2 regions of the Mycobacterium sp. IDUB_39 genome follow, and region 2 is predicted to be linked to the other one. Evidence: riboswitches for the same ligand, from Rfam matches in the RefSeq annotation. Region 2 holds a riboswitch; the other holds the start of a gene.
The links. Region 2 has a riboswitch for glycine ahead of gcvP (aminomethyl-transferring glycine dehydrogenase). Riboswitches for the same ligand answer to the same signal wherever they lie in the genome.
Positions count from the first base shown of each region.

Region 1: another riboswitch for glycine. It lies ahead of gcvP (aminomethyl-transferring glycine dehydrogenase); the one in region 2 lies ahead of gcvP (aminomethyl-transferring glycine dehydrogenase).

Region 1 is NZ_JBVAXF010000001.1:511,050-516,202, forward strand. It holds gene gcvT (glycine cleavage system aminomethyltransferase GcvT) at 1-293, opposite strand, end outside; gene gcvP (aminomethyl-transferring glycine dehydrogenase) at 290-3,097, opposite strand; glycine riboswitch at 3,357-3,447, opposite strand; gene lipA (lipoyl synthase) at 3,730-4,653, shown strand; gene ACZY0X_RS02415 (SDR family oxidoreductase) at 4,666-4,827, opposite strand; gene ACZY0X_RS02420 (long-chain-fatty-acid--CoA ligase) at 5,001-5,153, opposite strand, start outside.
Region 2 is NZ_JBVAXF010000003.1:123,238-128,390, forward strand. It holds gene garA (glycogen accumulation regulator GarA) at 113-592, shown strand; gene ftsR (transcriptional regulator FtsR) at 592-1,344, shown strand; gene ACZY0X_RS12520 (bifunctional nuclease family protein) at 1,393-1,887, shown strand; gene ACZY0X_RS12525 (MerR family transcriptional regulator) at 2,109-2,732, shown strand; glycine riboswitch at 2,776-2,874, shown strand; glycine riboswitch at 2,875-2,998, shown strand; gene gcvP (aminomethyl-transferring glycine dehydrogenase) at 3,038-5,153, shown strand, end outside.

The sequences.
Region 1 (5,153 bases), on a different contig from region 2:
ACTCCGCCCGCGGCGTCGCACAGCAGGGAGTACTTCGCCCTACCGACGGCGACCTTGGACAACTCACCGGCCAAGGCGTGGTCGAGCATGGCGTCGGCTTGGGCGCCCCGGATGTAGATCTCGCCCATGTGCGACAGATCGAACAACCCTGCGGTGGATCGGACGGCTCTGTGCTCGGCGAGCTCGCTGACGTACTTCAACGGCATCTGCCAGCCGGCGAAGTCGGTGAAGTGGGCGTTCAGCGCCTGGTGTTCGGCGAGCAACGGGGACGCTGGTGAGGTACTAGTGGTCATACGAGGACTTCCTCGAGGTCAGAGGTCGGAGTCGAAACGGTATTGCTCTCAAACGCTTCCGGCGCCGGGCAGGAGCAGACCAGGTTGCGGTCGCCGTGCACGCCGTCGATGCGCCGCACCGGCGACCAGTACTTCGCTGCCCGCAAGGACGTCACGGGAAAGGCGGCGAGTCGGCGCGAGTACGGCAGATCCCAGTCATCGGCCACGATCTGCTCCGCGGTGTGAGGTGCCTGCCGCAGGGGGCTGCGTTCCAGTGGCCACACGCCATCCCCGACGCTGTCGATCTCGCCGCGGATCGAGATCATGGCGTCGATGAACCGATCGAGCTCGCCGAGATCCTCGGACTCGGTGGGTTCGACCATGAGCGTCCCGTTCACCGGGAAGGAGAGCGTCGGGGCGTGGAACCCGTAGTCGATCAGCCGCTTCGCTACGTCCTCGGCGGTGACGCCGGTCTGCTTGGTCAGTGCGCGCAGATCCAGGATGCACTCGTGCGCCACCAGACCGGTGGGCCCCGTGTAGAGCACCGGGAAGTGTGGATTGAGCCGCGCGGCAACGTAGTTGGCGGTCAGCACCGCCATCTTCGTCGCGTCGGTCAAACCGCCCGCGCCCATGAGCGCGATGTAGGCCCATGTGATGGGCAGAATGCCCGCCGAGCCGTGGTTCGCCGCCGAGATCGGACTCCCCGCAGTGCCGTCGCCCAGCGGGTCTCCAGGCAGGAATGGGGCCAGGTGCGCGCGCACGGCAACCGGGCCCACGCCTGGTCCACCGCCGCCGTGGGGTATGCAGAACGTCTTGTGCAGGTTCAGATGTGACACATCGCCGCCGAACTGACCCGGCTTGGCCAGACCCACCAGGGCGTTGAGGTTGGCCCCGTCGACATAGACCTGCCCGCCGGCCCGGTGGACGAGATCACAGACGGTGCGGACGTCCTCTTCGTAGACTCCGTGCGTCGACGGGTAGGTCAGCATGATCGCCGCGACGCGGCCCTCGCTAGCGGCAAGTTTGGCCTGCAGGTCGTCCGAGTCGATGTTGCCGTTGGCGGCGGTGGCCACCACGGCGACCCGCATTCCGGCCAGGACCGCCGAGGCGGCGTTGGTGCCATGCGCCGACTGCGGGATGAGGCACACGTCCCTGTCGAATTCACCACGGCTGTCGTGGTAGGCCTTGATCGCCAGCAGCCCGGCGAGTTCGCCTTGCGAACCGGCATTCGGCTGCAACGACACGTTGTCGTATCCGGTGATCTCGGAAAGCCAGGTCTGCAGGTCGGCGATCAGCTTCTGGTAGCCCAGCGTCTGATCCCGAGGTGCATGCGGGTGAACACCGGCGAAGCCCGGCCAGCTGATCGGCTCCATCTCGACGGCGGAGTTGAGTTTCATCGTGCACGAGCCCAGCGGGATCATCGTCCGATCCAGCGCGAGGTCCTTGTCCGACAGCTTCCTCAGGAAGCGCATCATGGCGGTTTCGGAGCGGTGTGCGTGAAACACGTTGTGCTGCAGGTAGGCCGTGGTGCGAAGCGCGGCGCTCGGCAGCTGCCACTCCGGGGCGAGCGGCTCGCGGCCACCGAACACGGCGTTGACCTTGGCCACGACCTGATCGGTGGTGCACTCGTCGCAGGCGATCGCGACGTGGTTCGCATCGACCAAACGCAGGTTGATACCGGCGAGTTCGGCACGTTCGACGATGTCACGTGCCTGGCCGGCCACGCGAACCAGGACGGTATCGAAGAACGCGTCGTGCACGATGTCATGTCCCGCAGCATGCAGGCTCGTCGCGATCGACCTAGCATGGTGGTGCACCCGTTCAGCAATGGCGCGCAACCCTTCTGGGCCGTGGTAGACCGCGTACATCGCCGCCACGTTGGCCAGCAGGGCCTGCGCGGTGCAGATGTTGCTGGTCGCCTTGTCACGTCGGATGTGCTGTTCGCGAGTCTGCAGAGTGAGCCGGTAGGCCGGGGCTCCGTCGGCGTCGATCGAGACACCCACCAGCCGTCCTGGCAGCATCCGCTCAAGACCGTCGCGCACCGCCATGTAACCCGCGTGCGGTCCACCGAAGAACAGCGGCACACCGAAGCGCTGCGCTGAGCCCACCGCGATATCGGCGCCCTGTTCGCCGGGCGGGACCAGCAGGGTCAGCGACAGCAGATCGGCGGCGACGGCCGTCAGCGCGCCACGCTGGTGAGCAGCGGTGATCAGCGGCTCGAGGTCTCGGACCACCCCGCTGGCACCAGGAGCCTGCAGCACGAGGCCGAACAGGTCCCCATCGGGTAGGCCGTCGCCGAGGTCGGCGACGTGGACATCGATGCCGACGGCGGCGGCTCGGCCACGGACCACGGCCAACGTCTGGGGCAGGCATTCGGCGTCGACGACGACCCGGGCCACGTTGGATTTGGCCTTGTTGGCGCGACGCATGAGCAGGATCGCCTCCACCACGGCGGTCGCCTCGTCGAGCAGCGATGCTCCCGCCAGCGGCAGTGCCGTCAAATCCTCGATGACCTGCTGAAACGTCAACAGTGCCTCGAGGCGGCCCTGCGAGATCTCCGGCTGGTACGGGGTGTAGGCGGTGTACCAGGCCGGCGATTCCAGCATGTTGCGTCGAAGAACTGCCGGGGTGATGGTGTCGTGATAGCCCAGCCCGATCATCTGCACGCGGGAGCGGTTCTGCTCGGCCAGTGCGCGCAGATCCTCCAGGACCTGCTGTTCTGATCGCGCCGCGGGGAGGTGCATGACCTCGCGGTTTCGGATCTGCTGAGGTACGGCGGCGTCGATCAGCTCATCGAGGGACGGGTAGCCCAGCGTGTCGAGCATGTAGTGCGTCGCCGACGCGGACGGACCGATGTGCCGGGAGGGGAAATCGCCTGATGAGGCGGTTATTTGCGCCGTGTGGCGAGAACTGGCTGACACGAGGTGGCTCCGGTTTCGACAGTGCCCGGACCGCACCGGACATCGCTAAAAGGACACCTCCCCGCTCTGTCCTGAAACCTGAGAGTCTGCGCGCGCCGTCTCGGCGGGCTCTACACCTTCGGTAAGTACCGGCCGTGAGACCGGTGCTGTTCTCCAGAGTTGCCTCTGCGCGGCGGTGCTGGGGCCTGAGAGATTCCTGGGGAGGAAATTGCTCCTACGGCGCCTCCCGAAGGAGGTTCTCCCGCTGCGCATCAACGGCGTATTCAGTTGTGGTGCGTGACGCTACACACCCCGCCATAGTTTGTCACTACCGAACTTCAGACACCGTCGACGCTGCGCCCAACCTTGCCAAGAACGTTGATCGTTTGGCATCCTGCATGGTGTCGTCGCCGTGACCGCACACGCGCGATCTTCCTAGGGCCCCTCTGGCAACCGTGTGATGCCCCGCCCAATTCAACTGTCTCGCTGAGACTTCCAATCCCGATGACGTGCGCCCATTCGACGTCCGCCACCACATCTTCCGCGCAAGGAGCACCATGTCGGTCAACAATGAAGGGCGTCGACTTCTGCGCCTGGAGGTCCGCAACGCCCAGACACCCGTCGAACGCAAGCCCCCGTGGATGAAGGTAACGGCACGCACCGGCCCGCAGTACCAAGAGCTGATGAGCCAGGTGAAGGAGCGCAAACTCAACACCGTGTGCCAAGAAGCGGGTTGCCCCAACATTTTCGAGTGCTGGGAGGACCGCGAAGCGACGTTCCTGATCGGCGGTGACCAGTGCACCCGGCGGTGTGACTTCTGCCAGATCGATACCGGCAAGCCGACGACGTTGGACCTCGACGAGCCCAGACGCGTTGCCGAGTCGGTGGCCACCATGGGCTTGCGCTACGCCACCGTCACCGGAGTTGCGCGCGACGACTTGCCCGACGGCGGCTCTTGGCTGTACGCCGAGACGGTCCGACAGATCAAGAGGCTCAACCCCGGAACCGGTGTCGAGTTGCTGATCCCCGACTTCAACGCCATCCCCGAACAGCTCGGAGAGGTCTTCGATTCACGTCCGGAGGTATTGGCACACAATGTCGAAACCGTGCCACGCATCTTCAGGCGGGTACGGCCTGCCTTCCGCTACCAGCGCAGCCTCGACGTCATCACCGCTGCCCGCGACTTCGGCCTGGTCACCAAGAGCAACCTGATCCTTGGCATGGGTGAGACCACCGAGGAGGTGATCCAAGCCTTGACTGACCTGCACGGGGCGGGATGCCAACTCATGACCATCACCCAGTATCTGCGCCCCTCGGTGCGCCACCATCCGGTGGAGCGGTGGGTCACACCCGACGAATTCGTGATGCTCGAGTCGGCCGCGCGCGAGATCGGCTTCCTCGGCGTGATGTCGGGCCCGCTGGTCAGATCGTCCTATCGCGCAGGTCGCCTCCACGCGCAAGCGGTAGCCGCGATGCAGTGACGTCGTCCGTGTTCAACGCGCCAAGTATCCGCCGTCCACAGCAAGGACTGCTCCGGTGGTGAAGGAGGCATCGTCCGAGGCCAGATAGACAACGGCACCGGAGATCTCGGATACATCGGCACGGCGCCCCATCGGGGTGCGCTCGAGGACGCTGCCCCGTGGGTCTGGAAGCACGGCTACTCATCCGCGGCCAGTGGCGCGAGGCAGAGTTCAATAAGACTCTGACCGGCACGCCGCAACAATCAAGAATTTTCAGCGTCACCCGGATGACGCTGATGAATAGCTGCCAGGCACTGACGGAGGTGCAGGGTCAGCGTCGGTCCGAATCCCCGTTATCTCAACGTGATTCAGATGGTGGCGCGGTCGCGGCCCTCCCAGTGCCGCTTGCGGAGGTCCTTCTTGAGGATCTTTCCGGTGGGGTTGCGCGGCAGCGCATCGACGATGTCGACGGTCTTCGGGCACTTGTAGGCGGCCAGTCGCTCGCGCGCCCAACCGATGAT
Region 2 (5,153 bases):
GGACACATCGGACAACCCCGCGCGGTACGGTCGTGGTGACCCCACAACGGTCGGCCGCGCAGCGCCGAGCTTTGTGCCAGACATCGCCACAGCAGCCAGTTAGGAGCAGCGGGTGACGGAAAACGACACCAGTTCGGGAGCCGACCAGTCCTCGGATGAAGTCACGGTCGAGACCACATCGGTCTTCCGTGCGGACTTCCTCAACGAGTTGGACGCGCCGGCCTCGGCGGGCTCCGAGAGCTCCGTTTCGGGGGTCGAGGGACTTCCGACCGGTTCGGCATTGCTGGTCGTCAAGCGTGGACCCAACGCTGGTTCTCGGTTCCTGCTCGATCAGGCCACCACATCGGCCGGACGGCATCCCGACAGCGACATCTTCCTCGACGACGTCACCGTTAGCCGGCGGCACGCTGAGTTCCGCCTGGAGACCGGCGAGTTCCAGGTCGTCGACGTCGGCAGCCTCAACGGCACGTACGTCAACCGCGAGCCGGTGGACTCCGCGGTGCTCGCCAACGGCGACGAGGTTCAGATCGGGAAGTTCCGTCTCGTGTTCCTGACGGGCCCGAAGACCGACGACGGCAGCCCGGGCAGCTAGTGACCGCCCCCGACACCCCTGCGCTCGCCGGGATGTCGATCGGGGCGGTCCTCGACCTGCTGCGACCCGACTTCCCGGATGTGACCATCTCCAAGATCCGGTTCTTGGAGGCCGAAGGGCTGGTCACGCCGGAACGCACACCTTCGGGGTATCGGCGCTTCACCGCTTATGACTGTGCGCGGCTGCGGTTCATCCTGACCGCGCAGCGCGACCACTATCTGCCGTTGAAGGTCATCAAGGCTGCGCTCGACGATCAACCCGATGGCGAGATCCCGGCCATCGGTTCGGCCTACGCGGCGCCGCGCCTGGTGCCGGTGTCCGACGATCCGGTTGATCCCGATGCGTCCGACGCTGCCGCAGGTAGATCGGTAGCGCGGCAGCAGGTCCGGTTGAGCCGCGAGGATGTGCTGGCCAAGTCGGGAGTCGACGACGAGCTGCTCTCAACCCTGGTCAGGGCGGGCGTGGTCAAGCCGGGGGTGGCCGGGTTCTTCGACGAGTACACGGTCATCACCCTGCAGTGCGCACGGGCGTTGGCCGACTACGGCATCGAACCGCGCCACCTGCGCGCGTTCAGGTCTGCCGCGGACCGCCAGTCCGACCTGATCGCCCAGATCGCGGGACCCGTGGACAAGACCCGAAAGGCCGGCGCACGCGATCGGGCGGACGACCTGGCCCGTGAGGTGGCGGCGCTGGCGATCACATTGCACACGTCGTTGATCAAGTCCGCGGTGCGCGACGTTCTGGATCGCTGAGGACTAGACTCGGCTCGACGGATTTGACGGTGCGGAGGGCGTACACAGATGGGTGAGGTTCGTGTGGTCGGCATACGCATCGAGCAGCCGCAGAACCAGCCGGTCTTGCTGCTGCGCGAGTCCAATGGCGATCGTTATCTGCCCATCTGGATAGGGCAGACGGAGGCCACTGCGATCGCGCTGGAGCAGCAGGGCGTTGAGCCGGCTCGCCCGCTGACCCACGACTTGATCCGAGATCTGATTGCCGCCCTTGGCCATTCACTCAAGGAAGTCCGGATCGTCGCGTTGCAGGAGGGCACCTTCTACGCCGACCTGATCTTCGACCGGGACATCACGGTGTCGGCCAGGCCGTCGGACTCGGTGGCAATCGCCCTGCGCGTCGGCGTGCCGATCTATGTCGAGGAGGCAGTGCTCGCCGAGGCGGGTCTGTTGATCCCGGACGAGGGCGACGAGGAGGGCACCGGCGCGGTGCGCGAGGACGAGGTCGAGAAGTTCAAGGAGTTCCTCGACAGCGTGTCGCCCGATGACTTCAAGGCGACTTGAGCGCAGGTAGCCGGTTGGTCACGGATCCATCTCACGAATGTCGACACGCCGCGAGGTTTGCGGTAACCGCGATTTGGACAGCCATAATTTGATCTAACTTCAGGCGGTCATGGGCCTTGCCGGGAGCGTATGCTCGACAAGTTCGAGCTTGGAGCAAACGCGCTGACCGTGGTCTCGACTGTGACGCACGAAGCGAGTTCGATTCGGCGAGAGGATGGACAGTGGGCGACACGCCACGTCAGGAGCAGTTAGATCTGTCGTCGGGGGGTACGTCCGTCCAGCCTGGGCCGACCGTAGCCGCCGAGCCAGTTCAGGGTCGACTGTTCCCCGATGACTCGGTACCCGACGAACTCGTCGGTTACCGCGGTCCGAGCGCCTGCCAGATCGCGGGGATCACGTACCGCCAGCTCGACTACTGGGCGCGTACCTCACTGGTCGTGCCGTCGATCCGCAGCGCGGCAGGCTCGGGCAGCCAGCGGCTGTACTCGTTCAAGGACATCCTGGTCCTCAAGATCGTCAAAAGACTGCTGGACACCGGCATCTCACTGCACAACATCCGGGTGGCCGTCGATCACCTGCGCCAGCGCGGTGTGCAGGATCTGGCCAACATCACCCTGTTCTCCGACGGCACCACCGTCTATGAGTGCACGTCCGCCGAAGAGGTCGTCGACCTCCTCCAGGGCGGCCAGGGTGTGTTCGGTATCGCGGTGTCGGGCGCCATGCGCGAGCTGACCGGTGCGATCGCCGATTTCCCAGGTGAGCGCGCTGACGGCGGCGAGTCGATCGCCGCACCCGAGGACGAGCTGGCATCGCGTCGCAAGAGTCGCGACCGCAAGATCGGCTGACGTCTCACCAACCCTGCAGCTGCCGGTAGAATCAGCAGCGCATCGCCCTCGCGCGGGAGAGCTTCGTGACGGCCAGTCACGGACGCCGAAGGAGCAACACCTCTCCGTCAACCTCTCAGGCACCCAGGACCGCGCCGGGCCCCGATGCCTCTGGAAAGTGGCAGGTCATCCTGCCCGCCCATGGGGAAAGGCCATCTCCGCGCATCGCCCCGGGGGTAGCCGAATCTCTCAGGCGCCCGGTACGGGTCGACGACAGAGGGGGAGGACCGCAACGAGTCGAGCGTTTTCGAACCCGAGAGGTCCACGTGTCCGGTAGTCATCCCCATTTCTCGGCCGATCATCACCAGCCCCGCTTCGCCGACCGTCATATCGGACCGGATTCGGATGCCGTGGCGACGATGCTCCAGGTCATCGGCGTCGATTCGCTTGCCAGCCTCGCCGAGAAGGCCCTGCCCGCGGGAATTCTCGACGCGCTGACCGCCGACGGTCTGGCACCCGGTCTCGATCAGCTGCCACCGCCGGCCACCGAGGAGCACGCCCTGGCCGATCTGCGCGCCATGGCCGACGCCAACACCGTCGCGGTGTCGATGATCGGACAGGGTTACTTCGACACCCTCACGCCGCCGGTGCTGCGCCGCAACATCCTCGAGAACCCGGCCTGGTACACCGCATACACCCCGTACCAGCCGGAGATCAGCCAAGGCCGACTGGAGGCGCTGCTCAACTTCCAGACCATGGTCGAGGATCTGACCGGGCTCGAAGTGGCGAACGCGTCGATGCTCGACGAGGGCACCGCCGCCGCCGAGGCCATGACATTGATGCACCGCGCGGTGAAGGGTTCCGCCAACCGTCTCGCCGTCGATGCGGACATCTACCGCCAGACCGCCGCAATCCTGGCGACTCGTGCCGAGCCGCTCGGCATTGAGATCGTCACCGCCGACCTGCGCAACGGGCTGCCCGAGGGCGACTTCTTCGGTGTCATCGTCTCGCTTCCCGGTGCGAGCGGCACCGTCAACGACTGGAGCGATCTGATCGCGTCCGCTCACGACCGCGGCGCGCTGGTGGCCGTGGGCGCCGACCTGCTCGCGCTGACGCTGGTCACGCCGCCGGGGGACATCGGCGCGGACGTGGCCTTCGGTACCACTCAACGCTTCGGTGTGCCAATGGGTTTCGGTGGACCCCACGCCGGTTATCTCGCCGTGCACACCAAGCACGCCCGCCAGCTGCCCGGCCGCCTGGTCGGCGTGTCGGTCGACGCCGACGGATCCCCGGCGTACCGCCTCGCGCTGCAGACCCGCGAGCAGCACATTCGTCGCGACAAGGCGACCAGCAATATCTGTACCGCGCAGGTGCTTCTCGCGGTGACTGCGGCGATGTACGCCAGTTACCACGGCGCCGACGGCCTCACCTCGATCGCGCACAAGGTGCACGGTCATGCGCTCGCGGTGGCCGCGGGCCTGCTGTCCGCCGGGGTGACGGTGGTGCACGACACATTCTTCGACACCGTGCTGGCCCACGTGCCCGGGCGGGCCGAGGAGATTCGTGCACAGGCCAAGGACCGTGGCATCAACGTGTGGCTGGTGGACGCCGACCACATCTCGGTGTCGTGTGACGAGGCGACGTCCGCCGAGCATGTCGAGCAGGTTCTCGAGGCGTTCGGCGGCACCCGCGGCGGGCACCACTGGGCGGGTCCCGAGATCCACACCCGCACATCGACCTTCCTGCAGCACCCGGCGTTCTCGCGGTACCGCACCGAGACCGAGATGATGCGCTACCTGCGTGCGCTGTCGGATAAGGACATCGCGCTGGACCGCAGCATGATCCCGCTGGGCTCGTGCACGATGAAGCTCAATGCGGCCGCCGAGATGGAGCCGATCACCTGGCCGGAGTTCGCCCGCCAGCATCCGTTCGCACCCGCGTCCGACACACCGGGCCTGCGCACGCTGATCGCGGACCTGGAGACCTGGCTGACCCAGCTCACCGGGTACGACGCGGTCTCACTGCAACCCAACGCCGGGTCGCAGGGGGAGTACGCGGGACTTCTGGCGATTCGCGCCTATCACCAGAGCCGCGGCGATGACCGTCGCGACATCTGCCTGATCCCGTCCAGCGCGCACGGCACCAATGCGGCGTCGGCGGCTCTGGCGGGAATGCGTGTCGTGGTCATCGCGTGCCGCGACAATGGTGACGTCGACCTCGACGATCTGCGGGTCAAGATCGCCGAGCACGCCGATACGGTTGCGGCACTGATGATCACCTACCCGTCGACGCACGGTGTGTACGAGCACGATGTCGCCGAGATCTGCGCCGCGGTGCACGACGTCGGCGGCCAGGTGTACGTCGACGGCGCCAATCTCAACGCGCTGGTGGGCCTGGCACGGCCCGGTAAGTTCGGCGGCGATGTCAGCCACCTGAACCTGC